3 regions of the Methylobacterium sp. C1 genome follow, and region 3 is predicted to be linked to each of the others. Evidence: predicted binding sites of a transcription regulator. Region 3 holds the regulator's gene; each other region holds the start of a gene.
The links. Region 3 encodes PhoB, which activates phosphate uptake and scavenging genes when phosphate is short. Its sites were predicted from a motif close to TGTCATNNANCTGTCAT; they were not measured.
Positions count from the first base shown of each region.

Region 1 (6,234 bases), 1.5 Mb from region 3:
ACCTCGAGGGGGAAGCGCATGCGGTTCGCGAGGCTGCCGCCGTACGCGTCCGTCCGCTTGTTGGCGATCGGCGACAGGAACTGGTGCAGCAGATAGCCGTGGGCGCCGTGCAGCTCCACCGCCTCGATGCCGAGGCGCACGGCCCGCTTGGCGGTGGCCACGAACGCGTCGCGGACGCGCTTCAGGTCGGCGGCGTCGAGGGCGTGGGGCGGGACCTCGCCCTCGCCGTGGGCGACCGCCGAGGGCGCCTCGGTGCGCCAGCCGTAGGCGTGCTCCGGCGGAATCTGCTGGCCGCCGGCCCAGGGCGCCTCGCTTGAGGCCTTGCGCCCGGCATGGGCGATCTGGATGCAGACCGGGATCGGCGCGTACTCGCGCACGGCGTCGAGCACCCGACCCAGCGCCCGCTCGCAGCCGTCGTTGTAGAGGCCGAGATCCCAGGCGGTGATCCGCGCCTCCGGAGAGACCGCGGTGGCCTCCAGGGTCAGCAGGCCCGCCCCCGACATGGCGAGCTGACCGAGGTGCATCATGTGCCAGTCGGTCGCCTCGCCGTCCCGCGCCGAGTACTGGCACATCGGCGCGACGAGGATACGGTTCTCGAGCGTGAGCGCGTCGAGCGTCAGCGGTTCGAACAGGCGAGCGGTCATCGGCAACTCCTGGTGGAAGGGCCACTCTGGCCCAGGACGGGCGCGGCGGCCAGTGCGGTGCGGCAGAGCACCTCTGCGGGCAGGCGATGCGGGAACTTGCGGATGTGACCGCCCGTTTCCTGGCCTGTCGCCGCATCGCGGCAATCGACGCGAACCGCCTGAGGGGGCGAGATCGCCCGAGGTCCAGATGATGCTCACCAAACTCGCCGTCCCGCTCGTCCTGGCCGCCGGCTGCGCCGCCCTCGCGGGCGCGGCGCAGGCCCAGCCGGCCGCCTTCGGCGGACCCAAGATGCTGATCCACGGCAATTACTGCGGGCCGGGCAACAACGCGCCCCTCCCGCCGATCGACGCCCTCGACGCGGCCTGCGCGCGTCACGACGCCTGCACGCCGGAGGGGGGATTGCCCTCGCAGGCCTGCAACCTGCGCCTCAAGCAGGAGGCGACGCTGATCTCGCGCGATCCAAGTCAGCCGGACGACGTCCGGTCCCTCGCCGGCCTCGTGGCCGCCACCGCGACTCTGATCCCGTCCGAGCCGAACGCGCGGCGCGTGCCGGCCTCGGTCACCACCGGTCCCGCCTCGGGTGCCTACGTGCCCGCCGTGACGCGGCCGGCGCCGACGGTCGATGTCGACCCCGACGACGACGGCGCCGACGCGGACTGAGGCGAGCCGCAGTCCTCGACGCTCCGTCGGCGCGGCCCGGCGGCCTACCGGGCCGCGCCGATCCCCCGGTCCTTCAGACTGTCTCCGATCTCGTCGAGGGCGGCCGCGTCGTCGATCGTCGCCGGCATCGTCCAGGGCTCGTGGTCCGCGATGCGCTTCATGGTCGCCCGCAGGATCTTGCCCGACCGGGTCTTGGGCAGCCGCGGCACGGTGAGCGCCAGCTTGAACGCCGCTACCGGGCCGATCTCGTCCCGCACCTTCGCGACGAGTTCCCGCTCGATCGTCTCGGTCGGCCGGGCGACGCCGGCCTTGAGCACCACGAACCCGCAAGGGACCTCGCCCTTCAGCGCGTCGCGGATGCCGATGACCGCGCACTCCGCCACGTCCGGGTGGCTCGCCAGCACCGCCTCCATGCCGCCGGTGGACAGGCGGTGGCCCGCGACGTTGATGATGTCGTCGGTCCGTCCCAGGACCGTGATGTAGCCGTCCCCGTCGATCACCCCGGCATCCGACGTGTCGTAGTAGCCCGGGAAGGTGGCGAGGTAGCTCGACCGCATCCGGTCGTCCGAGCCCCACAGGGTCGGGAGGCAGCCGGGCGGGAGCGGCAGGCGGATCGCGATGGTGCCCATGGTCCCCGCCGGAACCGGCCTGCCGCCCTCGTCCAGGACTTCGACCCGGTAGCCCGGCATCGGCACGCAGGTGCTGCCGTGCTTCACCGGCAGGAGGCCGAGGCCCATCGGGTTGCCGGCGATCGGCCAGCCGGTCTCGGTCTGCCACCAATGGTCGACGACCGGCCGGTCCAGCACGCGCTCGGCCCAGGCGACCGAGTCGGGATCGGCGCGCTCGCCCGCCAGGAACAGGCTGCGGAAGGCCGAGAGGTCGTACGCGGCGATCCGGGCGCCCTTCGAGTCCTCCTTCTTGATCGCCCGCAGCGCCGTCGGCGCGGTGAACAGGCAGACCACCCCGTACTCGGCGACCACCCGCCAGAAGGCGCCGGCATCGGGCGTGCCGACGGGTTTTCCCTCGTACAGCACCGTGGTGCAGCCGTGCAGGAGCGGCGCGTAGACGATGTAGGAGTGGCCCACCACCCAGCCGATGTCGGAGGCGCAGAAGTAGGTCTCACCGGGCTGGACGCCGTAGAGGTTCGGCATCGACCAAGCCAGGGCGACGAGGTAGCCGCCGGTGTCGCGGACGACGCCCTTCGGCTTCCCGGTCGTGCCGGAGGTGTAGAGGATGTAGAGCGGGTCGGTGGCGGCGACCGGCACGCAGTCCGCACGCCGCCCCGCCGCCCGGGCCGCCGCGACGGTCTCGGCCCAGTCGCGATCCCGTCCCGCGACGAGGGTCGCGGGCCCCTGCGGGCGCTGGAGGATCAGGCAGGCCTCCGGCTTGTGCCGCGAGGCCGCGATCGCCGCGTCGAGGAGCGGCTTGTAGGCGACCACGCGGTTCGGCTCGATCCCGCAGGAGGCGGCGAGCACCACCTTCGGCGCCGCGTCCTCGATCCGCACCGCCAGCTCGTTGGCGGCGAAGCCGCCGAACACCACCGAGTGGACCGCGCCGAGCCGCGCGCAGGCCAGCATGCCGAACAGGGCCTCGGGCACCATCGGCATGTACAGGATCACCCGGTCGCCCTTGCCGACGCCGAGATCGGCGAGCACGGCGGCCAGCACCGCCACCTCGTCGCGCAGGACCCGGTAGGTGATGCTGCGCTTGGTCCCGGTGACGGGCGAGTCGTAGCGGATCGCCACCTGATCCGCCCGGGCGCCGTCGGCGTGACGGTCCACCGCGTTGTGGCAGGCGTTCAGGGTGCCGTCCGGGAACCATCGGCCGTAGGGGCCGGAATCCGGCGCGAAGGCCCGTTCCGGCGACCGCGCCCAGTCGAGGGCCCGCGCGGCGCCGAGCCAGAACGCCTCGGGGTCGCGGCGGGCCGATTCGTAGATCTCCGGGTAGCGGCCCGGCAGGCTGGCTCTCGTCATCGGTTCGGCGTTTCCTCACGGGCCGCTCTCCGGCGGCGGCCCGCAGAGTAGCCCATTCTCGGGCGCGCGGGAGTGGTCCCGGGCGAGAAGGCCGCGCCCGGCTGCGGCGCGAGGCCCGCCATGAGAAAACCGCCGCACCGGGGCGCCCGGTGCGGCGGTCGTCAGCTCGGATTCGCTATCGGATCGGACGTGTCAGGCGTCAGTGCAACGTGTCGTTGCCCGCCTGGAGCTTGTTGATCTCGTCCTTGAGGAGGAGTTTCCGTCGCTTCAGCTCGGCAATGTGGAGGTCGTTCGCCGAAGGTCTGTGGATCGCTTCCTGAATCTCGCGCTCGAGGGCTTCGTGCTTCCGGGCGAGTTGGTTCAGATGCGTCTGCAGCGACATGAGTCGAATCTCCTGTCATCGTTTCGACACACCGAGATTGGCACAGGATGTCGGACCTGTCGAAGCGTTTTCTGCTGCTAAGTCTGATGATTGCTTACCGCGCCGCCTTGTCCGGCGCCGGAGCGTGACGCATGCTCTCGGGCGACGAACGGTCTTCGGGTTCTCAGGTGACGATGGCGGACGAGGCGGGTGAGGGTGCGCAGTCGGATCTCCTGGGCGAGCTGGCGCGGCTGCGCGAGGAGCACCGGGATCTGGACAGCGCCATCGAGGCGCTGGAGCGCAGCGTCGCCGGGGACCAGCTCCAGATCCAGCGCCTGAAGAAGCGCAAGCTCACGCTGCGCGACCGCATCTTCCACATCGAGGACGCGCTCACGCCGGACATCATCGCCTGATGCCGGTGGACGCCCTCGGGCCCCGCCTTGCCGCCGGCCCGCACCGCCTGTAAGCGCCCTCTTTTGCCGGGATCAACGATGGCGTCGCCTCCTCCGGTCGCGATCATCATGGGCAGCCAGTCCGACTGGGCGACCATGCGTCATGCCGCCGAGACGCTCGACGCGCTCGGCGTGCCGTACGACGCGCGCATCGTGTCGGCCCACCGCACGCCGGACCGGCTCGTGGCCTTCGCCAAGGGCGCGGTCGCGGCCGGTCTCAAGGTCGTGATCGCGGGCGCGGGCGGCGCCGCGCACCTGCCCGGCATGGCGGCCGCGATGACCCGCCTGCCGGTCTTCGGCGTGCCGGTCGAATCGAAGGCCCTGTCCGGCCAGGACAGCCTGCTCTCCATCGTCCAGATGCCGGCTGGCATCCCGGTGGGGACCCTGGCGATCGGCCGGGCCGGGGCCGTCAACGCGGCCCTGCTCGCCGCTGCGGTCCTGGCGCTGACCGACCCGGGCCTGGCGGAGCGCCTGGAGGCGTGGCGCGCGGCCCAGAGCGCCTCGGTGGCCGAACGGCCGGTGACGGAAGAGAACGCGTGACGGACAAGATCCTCGGCCCCGGCTCTACCCTCGGCATCGTCGGTGGGGGCCAGCTCGGGCGCATGATCGCGCTCGCGGCGGCCGATTACGGCCTCAAGGCGCATGTCTACGCGCCCGACGCGGACAGCCCCGCCTTCGACGTGGCCGCCCGGACCACCTGCGCGGCCTACGACGACGCCGCGGCGCTGGCGGATTTCGCCCGCAGCGTCGACGTCGTGACCTACGAGTTCGAGAACATCCCGCACGCCACCGCCGACGTGCTGGCCCGGCACGCCGCCCTGCACCCGAACGCGCGGGCGCTCTCGACCACGCAGGACCGCCTCTCCGAGAAGGAGTTCATCAACGGCCTGGGCATCCCGACGGCGCCGTTCCGGGCGGTGGACACCCCCGACGACCTCGACCGGGCGATCGAGGTGATCGGCCTGCCGGCCGTGCTCAAGACCCGCCGCTTCGGCTACGACGGCAAGGGGCAGCGCATGCTCCGCGAGCGGGCCGAGGGCGACCGCAACGCCCTGTTCGCCGAGTTCGGCGGCGCGCCGCTGATCCTGGAGGGCTTCGTGCCGTTCGAGCGCGAGGTCTCGGTGGTCGGCGCGCGCGGGCGCGACGGCAGCTTCGCGGCCTACGACCTCTGCGAGAACGAACACCGCGACCACATCCTCGCGCTGACCCGGGTGCCGGCGCCCGGCGTGTCCGCCGAGACGGGCCGCGCCGCCGTCGAGATCGCCCGGCGGATCGCCGACGCCCTCGACTACGTCGGCGTGCTGGCCGTCGAGATGTTCCTCGTCCGCGAGGACGGGGCTGAGCGGCTCGTGGTCAACGAGATCGCGCCCCGGGTCCACAATTCCGGCCACTGGACCAGCGAGGGGGCGCTGACCTCGCAGTTCGCCCAGCACGTCCGGGCCGTCTGCGGCTGGCCGCTGGGCGATCCGGGCCGGGTCGGCGGCCTCCCCGTCGAGATGCGCAACCTGATCGGCGCCCAGGCCGACGACTGGCACGCCCTGCTGGCCGAGCCCGGCGCCCACCTGCACCTCTACGGCAAGGGCGAAGCGCGCCCCGGCCGCAAGATGGGTCACGTCACCCGCCTCGGGGCCGGCCCGACCGGTTCCTGAGGCTTCGAAGGCACACAAGCGCCGCCGCATGACCGCCGGAGGTCCGTCCGCGGCCCCGCGCGACGGTCGAGCCATACCTTCGCCACATCCCGCCGCTTCCACGGAACCGTGGTCGGTTCCGAATGCTGTCGATCGCGTCCGCCCGCACTGCCTCGGTCCCGCCGGGACCGGGCGGGGGCCGGGGCACGACGCGGCGCTTCTTAAGCCGGCCTTCACCGTGATGCGCGACGGTGCCCCGACTTCGGGTGTGCCCGGCGCAGGGCGCGGGCTCTTGGACTGTGAGGGGCGGGGCGGGCACGCGCGGAGCGGGCGACGCCTCGGGGAGAGTGGGGCGATGAACGTACGCATCCGGCTGGGACGGAAGACGGCACTGATCGGCGCGGCCTTGGTCGCGGCCGCCGGCCTCGCGGGCTGCGAGACCGTCGGCAGCGCGGCCGGCCCGCGGCAATACGCGGTCCTGGAGAAGGACACGACCGGCGCCACGAACGTCAACA
Region 1 is NZ_CP017640.1:1,323,977-1,330,210, reverse strand. It holds gene BKE41_RS06250 (NADH:flavin oxidoreductase/NADH oxidase) at 1-644, opposite strand, end outside; gene BKE41_RS06245 (hypothetical protein) at 832-1,305, shown strand; gene BKE41_RS06240 (propionyl-CoA synthetase) at 1,350-3,278, opposite strand; gene BKE41_RS06235 (DUF465 domain-containing protein) at 3,478-3,660, opposite strand; gene BKE41_RS06230 (DUF465 domain-containing protein) at 3,792-4,052, shown strand; gene purE (5-(carboxyamino)imidazole ribonucleotide mutase) at 4,131-4,631, shown strand; gene BKE41_RS06220 (5-(carboxyamino)imidazole ribonucleotide synthase) at 4,628-5,740, shown strand; gene BKE41_RS06215 (tetratricopeptide repeat protein) at 6,075-6,234, shown strand, end outside.
Region 1: a site for PhoB is predicted at 3,674-3,690, ahead of BKE41_RS06235 (DUF465 domain-containing protein). Genes of this name have one in related genera too.

Region 2 (6,234 bases), 1.4 Mb from region 3:
AACTGATCGCCGGCATCGCCGCTCAGACGAACCTGCTCGCGCTCAACGCCACGATCGAGGCGGCGCGGGCCGGTCAGGCCGGGCGCGGCTTCGCGGTGGTCGCCACCGAGGTCAAGGAGCTGGCCGCTCAGACCGGCCGCGCCACCGACGAGATCGGCCGGCAGATCGGCGAGATCCGGACCGTGACCGGTCAGGCGGTGCGGGCGATCGGCACGATCACCGGCCGGATCGGCGAGATCGACACCGTGGCCGCCGCCATCGCGGCCGCGGTGGAGCAGCAGGGGGCGGCCACGCGGGAGATCGTCCGCAACGTCGCCCAGGCCAGTGTTGGCACGCAGGAGGTGACCGGCAACATCGCCGGGGTGGCGCAGGCGGCCGACCAGACCGGGCGCGCGGCCGACCACGTGCTCACGGCCGCCACCGCGCTCACGCGTCAGTCGGAGGAACTCGCCGCGGAGGTCCACCGCTTCCTGGCGGGCGTCCGGGCCGCGTGACCCGTCTTGCCCGGCTCAGTCGAACCCGCGGGTGAAGCTGAGCCGGTGATGCGCGCTGCGCCCGAGCTGCGTCAGGCCGGCGCGGTGGACGGCCGTCCCGTAGCCGACGTTCCGCTCCCAGCCGTAGCCGGGATGGCGCCGGGCGAGGCGCCGCATCAGCTGGTCCCGGAGCACCTTGGCGACGATCGAGGCGGCGGCGATCTGCGGCACGAGGTGGTCGCCGCCGATCACGGCGCGGCCGGGCAGGCCCGGCAGGGCGTCGCGCCCGTCGACCAGCACGGGCGCGGCGAGGCCGAGCCGCGCCACCGCCCGCGCCATGGCGTCGAGGGTCGCGCCGCGGATGTTGATCCGGTCGATCAGGGCGCGCGATCCCGCCGCTACCGCGACCCGCGCGTGGGCGCGGATCAGGGGCGCCAGCCGCTCCCGCACCGGCTCGGGAACGCGCTTGCTGTCGTCGAGGGCCGCGAGCAGGTCGGGCGGGATCGCCGTCGGATCGAACCAGACCGCGGCCACCACCACCGGTCCGCAGAGCGCGCCGCGCCCGACCTCGTCGCAGCCGATCGCCGCCGGATACGCGGCGGCCCGGGCGGGATCGAACGGGCCAGCGCCCGGGGACCGGGTCCTGACGGACGCGCGCGGTCCGGCGGTCGATCCAGTGGGCGGTCCGGCGTGCGGCTTGGCGTGCGGCTTGGCGAACGATTTGGCGGACGGCATCGCGCCGTCCTGCCATCCCGCGCGGGCGCCGTCACGCGTCAGGCGGCGTCCCGGGTGCTCCGGGCACCGCCATGCGCCTCGACGATGTTGCCGAAGAACTGCCGGGCGCTCACGTCCCAGCCGCAGCGCAGCGCCTCGGCCCGGCACTCGGCGCGCGACAGGCGCAAAGCCGCCAGCGCGGCGACCCGCAGATCCGGGTCGAGCACCCCGACCCGGGTGCCGCCGACGACGTCGTTGGGGCCCGGCACCGGGAAGGCCGCCACCGGGAGGCCGCTGGCCAGCGCCTCCAGGAGCACGATGCCGAACGTGTCGGTGAGGCTCGGGAAGACGAAGACGTCGCAGGCCGCGTAGACGGCCGAGAGGTCCGCGCCGGTGCGGGTGCCGAGGAAGCGGGCCTCCGGCGCGAGCGCCTGCAGCCGCGCGCGGTCCGGCCCGTCGCCGACCACCACTTTCGTGCCGGGCAGATCGAGGCTCAGGAAGGCCGCGACGTTCTTCTCCACCGCCAGCCGCCCGACGTAGAGGAACAGCGGCCCCGGCAGGCCGGCGAGTTCCGCCGGCGCGGGCGTCCCGGGCTCGGCCGGCCGGAACCGCTCCGTGTCCACGCCCCGAGTCCAGCGCATCAGGCGGCCGAAGCCCCGCGCCGCGAGCTCGCCCTGGAGCGAGGCGGTGCTGACCATCGTCCCCCGGGCGGCGCCGTGGAACCGGCGCAGATACGCGTAGGACCACGCCTCCGGCACCGGGGCGCGGGCGGCGAGGTATTCCGGGAAGCGCGTGTGGTAGCTCGTCGTGAAGGGCAGGCCGTGCGCGAGGCAGTGCCGGCGCGCCGCGAGGCCCACCGGCCCCTCCGTGGCGATGTGCACGTGGCTCGGCCGCTCGGCCCGCCAGCGCGCCGCCACCCGCTCGCGCCCGGCATAGGCGAGGCGGATCTCGGGGTAGCCCGGCAGCGGCAGCGAGCGGAAATCCGCCACCGACAGCAGGGCCGTGGCGAAGCCGTGCTCCGGCGCGCGGCGGACCATCTGCTCGAGGGAGCGCACGACGCCGTTCACCTGGGGGTGCCACGCGTCGCTGGCGATCAGGAGCTTCACGGCGGCGCCCTCACGCCACCGCGCGCCGGCCCGGCAGGGTCTGCGGCACGATCTCGGCCGCCCGCGCCCGCAGGAGGCTCGGGTAGTGCAGCACCTCGATGCGGCCGTCGTAGTGCTCCACGAGCCCCGTGCAGGATTCCACCCAGTCGCCGGTGTTGAGGTAGCGCAGGTCGCCGATCGGCCGGTCGGCCGCGTGGTGGATGTGGCCGCAGATCACCCCGTCGGCGCCCTGGCGGCGCGCCTCCTCGGCCAGGATCGTCTCGAAGCGGCCGATGAAGCTCACGGCGTTCTTGACGCGCAGCTTCGCCCAGGCGGAGAGCGACCAGTAGGACAGGCCGAGACGCCGCCGCACCTTGTTGATCAGCGTGTTGAGCGAGAGCGCCAGCGTGTAGGCGCCGTCGCCCAGATGGGCGAGCCACGGCGAGTGGCGCACGACCATGTCGAACTGGTCGCCGTGGATGACGAGGTAGCGCTTGCCGTCGGCCGCCTCGTGGATCGCGGTCTCGGCCAGCTCGATGCCGCCGAAGCTCGTGCCCACGTAGTCGCGCAGGAACTCGTCGTGGTTACCCGGCAGGTAGACGATCCGCGCGCCCTTGCGGACCTTGCGCAGGAGCTTCTGCACGACGTCGTTGTGCTCCTGCGGCCAGTACCAGCCCGAGCGCAGCTGCCAGCCGTCCACGATGTCGCCGACGAGGTAGATCGTGTCGGCGTCGTAGTCCTTCAGGAACGACAGCAGCAGGCCGGCCTGGCAGCCGCGCGTGCCGAGATGCAGGTCGGACAGGAACAGCGTCCGCACGCGGACCGGCATCTCCTCAACCTCGGCCACGGCACCCTCTCCCGGCGGCTGTACGGTGCCGGGATCCAGAGCGCGATCCGATCTCAGTTTGATGACGCGGGTTCGGACGGGGCGGAAAGACTTCGGTGTGCGGTGCCGCGAAGCCTCTCAACCGGAGCTCGACTTCGTTGCGTCGCACAAAAAATTTTTTTGGCAAGTTCCGGAAGTTTTTCCGGTTTTCCTTTCGAGCTTCACCGCCTCATAATACCAAGAACCGGCCGCTCGGCACGAGCACGGCCGGACCTTGACAGGAAGGCGGCGAGGACGGCCCTGGAGCCGTTGGACGGGACGGCAATTCGGAGGCGACCGGCGCGCGGGGGCGCGCCGCGACGCGAGCGGCGTGAGGCCGCCTGCCGCTCCGCGGAGACCCCCCGATCACGGCAGAGGATGGCGTTCGAGGGGGTGCGGCGCGAGCCGCTTTCGACGGCGCCGGACCGACTCCCTGAGGACGCTTGGACAACCCGGCGCGGGTTCACGCCCGCGCGCAATGGACTTTTCGGAGGAAACATCATGGCCGCAACCCGGCGCCCCGGTCGCAACCACCTCTTCATCCCGGGCCCCACCAACATCCCGGAGCGCGTCCTGCGCGCCATGCACGTGCCGTCGGAGGATCACCGGTCGCCGAGCTTCCCCGAGCTGGTGAAGCCACTGCTGCAGGACTCCAAGATGGTGTTCGGCTCGACCAACGGGACGGTCATCCTGTTCCCGTCCTCGGGCACCGGCATCTGGGAATCGGCCCTGTCCAACACCCTCTGCCGCGGCGACAAGGTGCTCACCGCCCGCTACGGCCAGTTCAGCCACCTCTGGGTCGACATGGCCCAGCGCCTCGGCCTCGACGTGATCGTCCAGGAGGAGGAGTGGGGCGCGGGCGCCGACCCGCAGAAGATCGAGGAGGCGCTGCGCGCCGACAAGGACCACGCCATCAAGGCCGTGATGGTCGTCCACAACGAGACCGCCACGGGCGTCACCAGCGACATCGGCGCGGTGCGCAAGGCGATCGACGCCGCCGGCCACCCGGCGCTGCTGTTCGTGGACGGCATCTCGTCGATCGGCTCGCTGCCGTTCAAGATGGACGAGTGGGGCGTCGACTGCGCCATCGCGGGCTCGCAGAAGGGCTTCATGCTCCCGGCCGGCCTCGGCCTGATCTGCATCAGCCCGAAGGCGCTCAAGATCGCCGAGGGCGGCACCGGCCGCAACGACCGGCTCGGCCACGCCTACTTCGCCTGGAAGGACCAGCTGGCCGCCAACGCCACCGGCTACTTCCCCTACACCCCCGTCCTGCCGCTGCTCTACGGCCTGCGCGAGGCGCTGGCGATCGTGAAGGAGGAGGGGCTGGAGAACGTCTACCACCGCCATCACGTGCTCGCCGAGGCGACCCGTCAGGCCGTGGCGGCCTGGGGCCTCAAGCCCTGCGCCAAGGAGCCCAAGTGGAACTCCGACACGGTCACGGCGATCGTGGTGCCGGAGGGTGCCGACGCCGCCAAGGTGATCACCCACGCCTACGAGCGCTACAACCTGTCGCTCGGTGCCGGCCTGTCGAAAGTCGCCGGCAAGGTGTTCCGCATCGGCCACCTCGGCGACCTGAACGAGCTGTCGCTGCTGGGCGCCATCGCGGGCGCCGAGATGGCCATGCTCGATTGCGGCATCAAGGTCACGCCGGGCTCGGGCGTCGCCGCCGCCTCCAGCTACCTGCGCGAGAATCCGCTGCATAAGGCGTGAACTGCGCACGCGATCGGGGCGGGACCGGGTTGCCGGGCCCGCCCCGACGCGCAAGTAAGAACAAGACTATCGAGGAAACCGCCCGTCGTTCGAGAGGGGTCCTATGACCAAGAAGATCGTGTTCCTGGATCGTGAGTCCCTCGATGCCAGGGTCCGACCGTTCAACTTCCCCCACGAATACGTCGAGCACGAGTCGACCTGGACGCCGGAAGAGATCGTCTCGCGGCTCCAGGGGGCGGAGATCGCGCTGATCAACAAGGTTCCGATGCGGGCCGAGACGCTGAAGCAGCTCCCCGACCTGAAGCTGATCGCGGTCGCCGCCACCGGCACCGACGTGGTCGACAAGGCCCAGGCCAAGGCCCAGGGGGTCACGGTCGTCAACATCCGCAACTACGCGTTCAACACCGTGCCGGAGCACGTGGTCGGGCTGATGTTCGCCCTGCGGCGGGCGATCGTGCCCTACGCCAACTCGGTGCGGCGCGGCGACTGGGCGAAGTCCAAGCAGTTCTGCTACTTCGATTACCCGATCTACGACATCGCCGGCTCGACCCTCGGCATCGTCGGCTACGGGGCGCTGGGCAAGTCGATCGCCAAGCGCGCCGAGGCGCTCGGCATGAAGGTCATCGCCTACGACGTGTTCCCGCAGGACGGGCTCGTGGATTTCGAGACGATCCTCACCCAGTCCGACGTGATCACGCTGCACGTGCCGCTGACCCCGGACACCAAGGGGATGATCGGCGCCGCCGAGCTCAAGAAGATGAAGAAGAGCGCCATCCTCATCAACACGGCCCGGGGCGGGCTGGTGGACGAGGCGGCCCTGCTCGAAGCGCTCAGGGACGGCACCATCGCGGGCGCCGGCTTCGACGTGGTGGCGCAGGAGCCGCCCAAGGACGGCAACATCCTGTGCGAGGCCGACCTGCCGAACCTGATCGTCACGCCGCACGTCGCCTGGGCGAGCAAGGAGGCGATGCAGATCCTGGCCGACCAACTCGTCGACAACGTCGAGGCGTTCGTGGCGGGCAAGCCGCAGAACGTGGTCGAGAGCTGAGGGCGGCGCGCAGCGCGCCATCATTCCGGGGCGCCGCGGGCGGGCTCGGAACCCAGTGTCGCCGACGGTGTCGGCAGAGAACCACCTGAGCGTCTCGATTCCGGGTCCCGCCTCGCGGACCCGGAATGACGGGGTGGAGTGTTCACGTCGATGATGCCCACCCTGGGCCGAGGTAGAGAATGACCAAGAAGCTGCTGTTCCTGTTCGACACCGATGCCGTGCCGAACGTGTTCGACACGGTCGTCGGCTACGACGGCGGCGCGGACCACATCACCGGCTACGGCGGCGTGAATCCCGACAATGTCGGCGCGCTCGTGGACGGCACGATCTACACCCGCG
Region 2 is NZ_CP017640.1:4,196,465-4,202,698, reverse strand. It holds gene BKE41_RS19445 (HAMP domain-containing methyl-accepting chemotaxis protein) at 1-494, shown strand, start outside; gene BKE41_RS19440 (ribonuclease HII) at 510-1,208, opposite strand; gene BKE41_RS19435 (glycosyltransferase family 1 protein) at 1,247-2,293, opposite strand; gene BKE41_RS19430 (UDP-2,3-diacylglucosamine diphosphatase) at 2,304-3,119, opposite strand; gene BKE41_RS19425 (aminotransferase class V-fold PLP-dependent enzyme) at 3,639-4,847, shown strand; gene BKE41_RS19420 (D-2-hydroxyacid dehydrogenase) at 4,951-5,895, shown strand; gene BKE41_RS19415 (NADP-dependent methylenetetrahydromethanopterin/methylenetetrahydrofolate dehydrogenase) at 6,075-6,234, shown strand, end outside.
Region 2: a site for PhoB is predicted at 3,170-3,186, ahead of BKE41_RS19430 (UDP-2,3-diacylglucosamine diphosphatase). Genes of this name have one in related genera too.

Region 3 (6,234 bases):
CGCGCTACGTCCAGATCCCGGTCTCGAACCTCGTGGAGGGCATGCCGATCGTCGGCACGCTGTTCTACGCCCGGGTACCGTCGGGCGTCGGCGTGTTCACCGCCGGGATCATCCTGGCGATCATGATCGTGCCGTTCATCGCCTCGATCGCCCGGGACATGCTCGACCAGATCCCGACCGTGCTGCGCGAGAGCGCCTACGGCATCGGCTGCACCACCTGGGAGGTCGTGCGGCACGTGCTGGTGCCGCAGGCGGCGGTCTCGATCATCGGCGCGATCATGCTCGGCCTCGGCCGGGCGCTCGGCGAGACGATGGCGGTGACCTTCGTGGTCGGCAACGCCAACCGGCTCTCGGCGTCGATCTTCGACCCGAGCTCGACCATTGCGTCGCGCATCGCCAACGAGTTCAACGAGGCGGACGGCCTCCAGCTGAACGCGCTGATGGCCCTGGGCTGCATCCTGTTCGTGATCACCTTCGTGGTGCTCATCATCGCCCGGCTGCTGACGCGCCGCGTCAAGGCCGCCTGAGGAGCACGCGCGATGGTTTCCTCCAGCACGATCGCCCCGGCCGCCCAGCGCCGCCCCGGCCGCGTCCGCCAGGGACGCCGCGTCGCCGACCGGGCCCTGCGCGTCGCCTGCACCGCCGCGACGGTGGTGGGCGCCCTGGTCCTCGGCTCGATCCTGGTGATGCTGATCGTCCAGGGCGTGCGCGGCTTCACGCCCACCCTGTTCACCAACCCGACCCCGGGCCCGGGCTCCGAGGGCGGCGGCATCGCCAACGCGATCCTGGGCAGCCTCGTGCTGACCGGGATCGGCATCCTGATCGCCACACCGGTCGGCGTCATGGCCGGGACCTTCCTCGCCGAGTACGGGCGCGGCTCGAAGCTGGCGGCCCTGATCCGCTTCCTCAACGACGTCCTGCTCTCGGCGCCGTCGATCCTGATCGGCCTGTTCGTCTACACGCTGATGGTGCGGCCGATGGGCACCTACTCGGGCTGGGCCGGCGGCGTGGCCCTGGCGATCATCGCCGTGCCGGTGATCGTGCGCACCACCGAGGACATGCTGCGCCTCGTCCCCGGAACCCTGCGGGAGGCCGGCGCGGCGCTCGGCGCGCCGCCCTCGACGGTGATCATGAGCGTGACCTGGCGGGCGGCCTCGGCCGGCATCGTCACCGGCATCATCCTGGCGCTCGCCCGCATCGCCGGCGAGACCGCGCCGCTGCTGTTCACCGCGCTCAACAACAATTCCTGGTTCTCGGCCAACCTGATGGGCGGCGTCGCGAACCTGCCGGTGATGATCTACCAGTTCGCCCTCTCGCCCTACCCGAACTGGCAGGGCCTCGCCTGGGCGGGCGCGCTCCTGATCACCGCGACCATCCTGGCGCTGTCGATCATCGCGCGCCTCGTGATCAAGCCGCAGGCCTCGCGCTGAGCCCCCTTTCGAGGACACGACGATGAACGCCGCCTCCGCGATCCCGACGGTCGAGCTGAACCGCAACCGCGCCGAAGAGGGCGGCCCCGTGCGGATCGCCGTCAAGGACCTGAACTTCTACTACGGCAGCTTCCACGGGCTGAAGGACGTCAACCTCAACTTCCACGACCGGCAGGTGACGGCGCTGATCGGCCCCTCCGGCTGCGGCAAGTCCACCCTGCTGCGCTGCTTCAACCGGATCTACAGCCTCTACCCGGAGCAGCGCGCGGAGGGCGAGATCCTGCTCGACGGCGAGAACATCCTCAGCCCCTCCGTCGACCTGAACGAGCTGCGCTCGCGCATCGGCATGGTGTTCCAGAAGCCGACGCCGTTCCCGATGTCGATCTACGACAACGTGGCCTTCGGCCTGCGCCTCTACGAGAAGCTGCCGAAATCCGAGCTCGACGGCCGGATCGAGGAATCCCTGCGCAAGGCCGCCCTCTGGGACGAGGTGAAGGACAAGCTCCGGCAGCCGGGGACCGGCCTGTCGGGCGGCCAGCAGCAGCGCCTGTGCATCGCCCGGACGGTGGCGCAGCGTCCGGAGGTGATCCTGTTCGACGAGCCGACCTCGGCCCTCGACCCGATCTCCACCGGCCGCATCGAGGAGCTGATCGAGCAGCTGCGCGACGAGTTCACCATCGTGATCGTCACCCACAACATGCAGCAGGCGGCGCGCATCTCGCAGTTCACCGCCTTCATGTATCTGGGGCAGCTCGTCGAGTTCGGTCCGACCAACCGGATGTTCATGAACCCGACGGAGCGCCGCACGCAGGACTACATCACCGGCCGCTTCGGCTAGTCTGCCGGGCCGCTCCGGTCCCGGGACCGCCGCTCGCGTCTCCGGCGCGTCGGCGGATCCGCAAACCTCCCGGAGGGCCGTCCCCGGGACCCCATCGAAGGATCCGCCATGCCCGGCCATATCGTCACCTCCTACGACACCGACCTGGAGAACCTGCGTCGCTCGATCTCGGAGATGGGCGGCGTCGCCGAGAAGATGACCGCGGAGGCGACCGACGCCCTCGTGCGCCGGGACGACACGCTCGCCCAGGCGGTGATCCTCGCCGACAAGCGCCTCGACGCGCTGCAGCGGGACATCGAGGAGCGCGCCGTGCTGCTGATCGCCCGGCGCCAGCCGCTGGCGATCGACCTGCGCGAGACCATCTCGGCGATCCGCGTCTCCGGCGATCTGGAGCGGATCGGCGACCTCGCCAAGAACGTCGCCAAGCGCGTGGTGGCGATCTCCGACCAGGCGCCGGCCCAGAAGATCGTGCTCGGCGTGCGCCACATGAGCGACCTCGCCGAGGGTCAGCTGAAGGACGTGCTCGACGCCTACGGGAGCCGCGACGTCCAGGCGGCCCACGACGTCTGGGAGCGCGACGGTGAGATCGACGCCCTGTACAATTCCCTGTTCCGCGAGCTCCTGACCTACATGATGGAGGACCCGCGCAACATCTCGTTCTGCACGCACCTGCTGTTCTGCGCCAAGAACGTCGAGCGCATCGGCGACCACACCACCAACATCGCCGAGACGATCCACTACCTCGCCACGGGCGAGACCCTGGCGGGCGACCGGCCGAAGAACGACGCGTCGAACTACGCGACGGTGGACGGACTCCAGGCGCCGTGAGCCCCCGACCCCGGCCTTCCTGCGGGCATGGCCGGGGCCAGTAACCGTGCAGGTTGAGGCCGGGCGGCGCCTCCTGCACCATCCGCGGGACCGCCGGTAGAACGAGTCGTCGAACGTGAGCATGCAAGTCCTGATCGTCGAGGACGAGGAGGCGCTGACCACGCTGCTGCGCTACAACCTGGAGGCCGAGGGCTTCCTGGTGGATTCGGCGGCGCGCGGCGACGACGCCGAGCTGCTCCTGGCGGAGCGGATCCCGGACCTCGTCCTGCTCGACTGGATGCTGCCCGGCCTCTCCGGGATCGAGCTGTGCCGCCGGATCCGGGCGCGCCGGGAGACCGAGCGCCTGCCGGTGATCATGCTCACCGCCCGGGGCGAGGAGGGCGACCGCGTCCGCGGTCTCGGCACGGGCGCCGACGACTACATCGTCAAGCCGTTCTCGGTGCCGGAACTGCTCGCCCGGATCCGCGCGCTGCTGCGCCGGGCCAAGCCCGCCCACGTCTCGGACCGGCTGGCGGCGGGCGATTTGGAGCTCGACCGCACCGGCCACCGCGTCCGTCGCGGCGGCGAGGAGCTGCATCTGGGCCCGACAGAGTTCCGGCTGCTGGAATTCCTGATGCTGGCGCCGGGCCGGGTCTTCTCCCGCGAGCAGCTCCTCGACGGGGTCTGGGGCCACGACGTCTACATCGACGAGCGCACGGTGGACGTGCATGTCGGGCGGCTGCGCAAGGCGCTGAACGGCCCGCGCCAGGCCGACCCGATCCGCACGGTCCGCGGCTCGGGCTACGCCTTCGACGAGACCTTCTCGCTCGAGGCCTGAGGCGGCCCCAAGGCGCGTCGGAGCGACAGATCGCTCCGGCGCGCCGTCTCTGCTCAGGCGCCGGGGACCGCGGACGGGTTCAGCGCGCCAGCGCCGCGCTCCGTCCCGCGGCGGCCGGCACCGCCTCCAGCGCCGCCAGGACCGTCCCCTCGGTCAGGATCTGCGGGAGCACCTGGGGCTCCCCCGTCCCGGTGTAGAGCAGGTAGAGCGGGACGCCGCTGCGCCCGTGCTTCTCCAGGAGGCGGGTGATCTCGGGGTTCTGGTTGGTCCAGTCGCCCTTCATGTAGGTCACGCCGCGCTCGGCCATCGCGGACCGCACCGCCCTGGTGTTGAGCGAGGTCGCCTCGTTGACCGCGCAGGTGATGCACCAGGCGGCGGTCATGTCGACGAAGACGGGGCGGTGCGCGTCGAGAAGGGCGTCGAGGCGCGCCTGCGTGAACGGCTCGACCCCGTCGGCGGCGGCCTGCGCCGCCGGCGCGGCGCTGCTCCGGGGCAGGGTGACGGCGAGGGAGGCGACCGCGATCAGCGCCAGCGCCGCGGCGGCCTGCGCGATCCGACCCGTCCGCGGCGCGGCGGCGCGGCCGTGCTCCCAGGCCCAGGCGGCGAAGCCCACGAGCACGAGGCCGATCAGCGCCGCCAGCTGCCCGCGCGGGTCGACCTGCTGCGCCAGCACCCAGATCAGCCACGCGACGGTGGCGTAGACCGGGAAGGCCAGCACCTGCTTGAGGGTCTCCATCCAGGCGCCCGGCCGCGGCAGTGCCCGCAGGGCCGGCGGCCAGAGGGTCAGGAGCAGGAAGGGCAGGGCGAGGCCGAGGCCGAGGCTGGCGAAGACGGCGAGCGCCACGCCGGCGCTCTGGGTCAGCGCGAAGCCCACCGCCGAGCCCATGAACGGCGCCGTGCAGGGCGTCGCCACCAGGGTGGCGAGCACGCCCGTGAAGAACGAGCCGCTCAGGCCGGCGCGCCGGGTGAGGCCGTCGCCGAGGCCGGCGAGCCGCCCGCCGACATGGACCGCGCCGGAGAGGCTCAGGCCCATCGCGAACAGCAGGTAGGCGAGCCCCGCGACCACGGCGGGCGATTGGAGCTGGAACCCCCAGCCGATCGCGGCCCCGCCGCTCTTCAGGCCGATCAGCGCGGCGGCGAGCGCCAGGAAGCTCGCCAGGACGCCGGCCGTGTAGGCGAGGCCGTGGAGCCGCAGCCGGGCCGGCCCCTCGCCCGCGTGCCGCACGAGGCTCAGGACCTTGATCGACAGGACCGGGAAGACGCAGGGCATCAGGTTGAGGATCAGGCCGCCGAGGAAGGCGAAGGCCGCGGCGGTCGCGAGGGTCAGCGCGTCGAAGTCGGAGGTTGCCGGCGCGGTCGAGGCCGGGTTCGGCGCGGTCGGGGCCTGCGCCGCGGCGGCCGGGAGCACCGGCTCGTCCCCGTACGCGAAGGCGAGCCGGCGGGTCCCGGCGGCGTCGACCTCGTCGACCGTCAGGACGCCGGGCAGCGCGGTGGGCACCGGATCGGTCGGGCTGCTCCGCGCGAGGGTCAGGTGCAGGCCGGTCTCGTCGACGGTCATCACCTGGGCGGCGGCGTTGTCGATCGCGGTCTCGGCGTAGGGGAAGTACGCGGCGTTGCGGAGCGCCTCGGGCTTGAGACCGGTCGCGGCGAAATCGAGGCGCAGGGTGTCGCCCTGGCTCGACAGGCGCAGGGGCCAGAGCGCCGGCACGGGCAGCGCGGCGCGCGCGCGCGCGAACAGCGCGGCGCTGGCCGGGTCCGGCTCGGCCTTGCCCACGGGCAGGGTCAGGGCGAGGTCGGCCGAGCCGGGCACGCACTCGGTCTCGCAGACGAGATAGGTCAGTTTCGCCTGGATCCGCACCGGGTCCGCCGGGTCGAGGCTCGGCGGCGGCGTCACCGGCACGAGGAGCGTGACCTCGCCCTCGTAGCCGTAATTCATGAGGGTCGCGATCGGGATGCGCTCCGGCGCCGGCCACCGGATCGCGCCGGCGTTGAAGCCGGCCGGCAGGGTCCAGGTCACCTCCGGGGGCAGGCCGGAATCGCCCGGATTGCGCCAGTAGACGTGCCAGCCGGGCTTGATCTGCATCCGCACGGCCAGCGTGAAGGGCTGCGCGCCGGCGACCGCGGCGGGCTCGGCCACGAGGCTCGCGCGCACGAGGTCCGCGGGCGTGCGGAAGCCCTGCGGAAACCCCTGCGCCGCGGCGGCCGAGAGGCTCGCGGCGAGGGCCAGGATCAGGATGGCGAGGCGGCGGATCATGCTGTCCCTTCGCGCGCGGGGCGGTCGCGGTTTCACGCGCGGCGTCTCTCGCCCGGCGCGGGCGTTT
Region 3 is NZ_CP017640.1:2,797,407-2,803,640, reverse strand. It holds gene pstC (phosphate ABC transporter permease subunit PstC) at 1-527, shown strand, start outside; gene pstA (phosphate ABC transporter permease PstA) at 540-1,430, shown strand; gene pstB (phosphate ABC transporter ATP-binding protein PstB) at 1,453-2,268, shown strand; gene phoU (phosphate signaling complex protein PhoU) at 2,377-3,096, shown strand; gene phoB (phosphate regulon transcriptional regulator PhoB) at 3,218-3,913, shown strand; gene BKE41_RS12970 (protein-disulfide reductase DsbD domain-containing protein) at 3,993-6,167, opposite strand.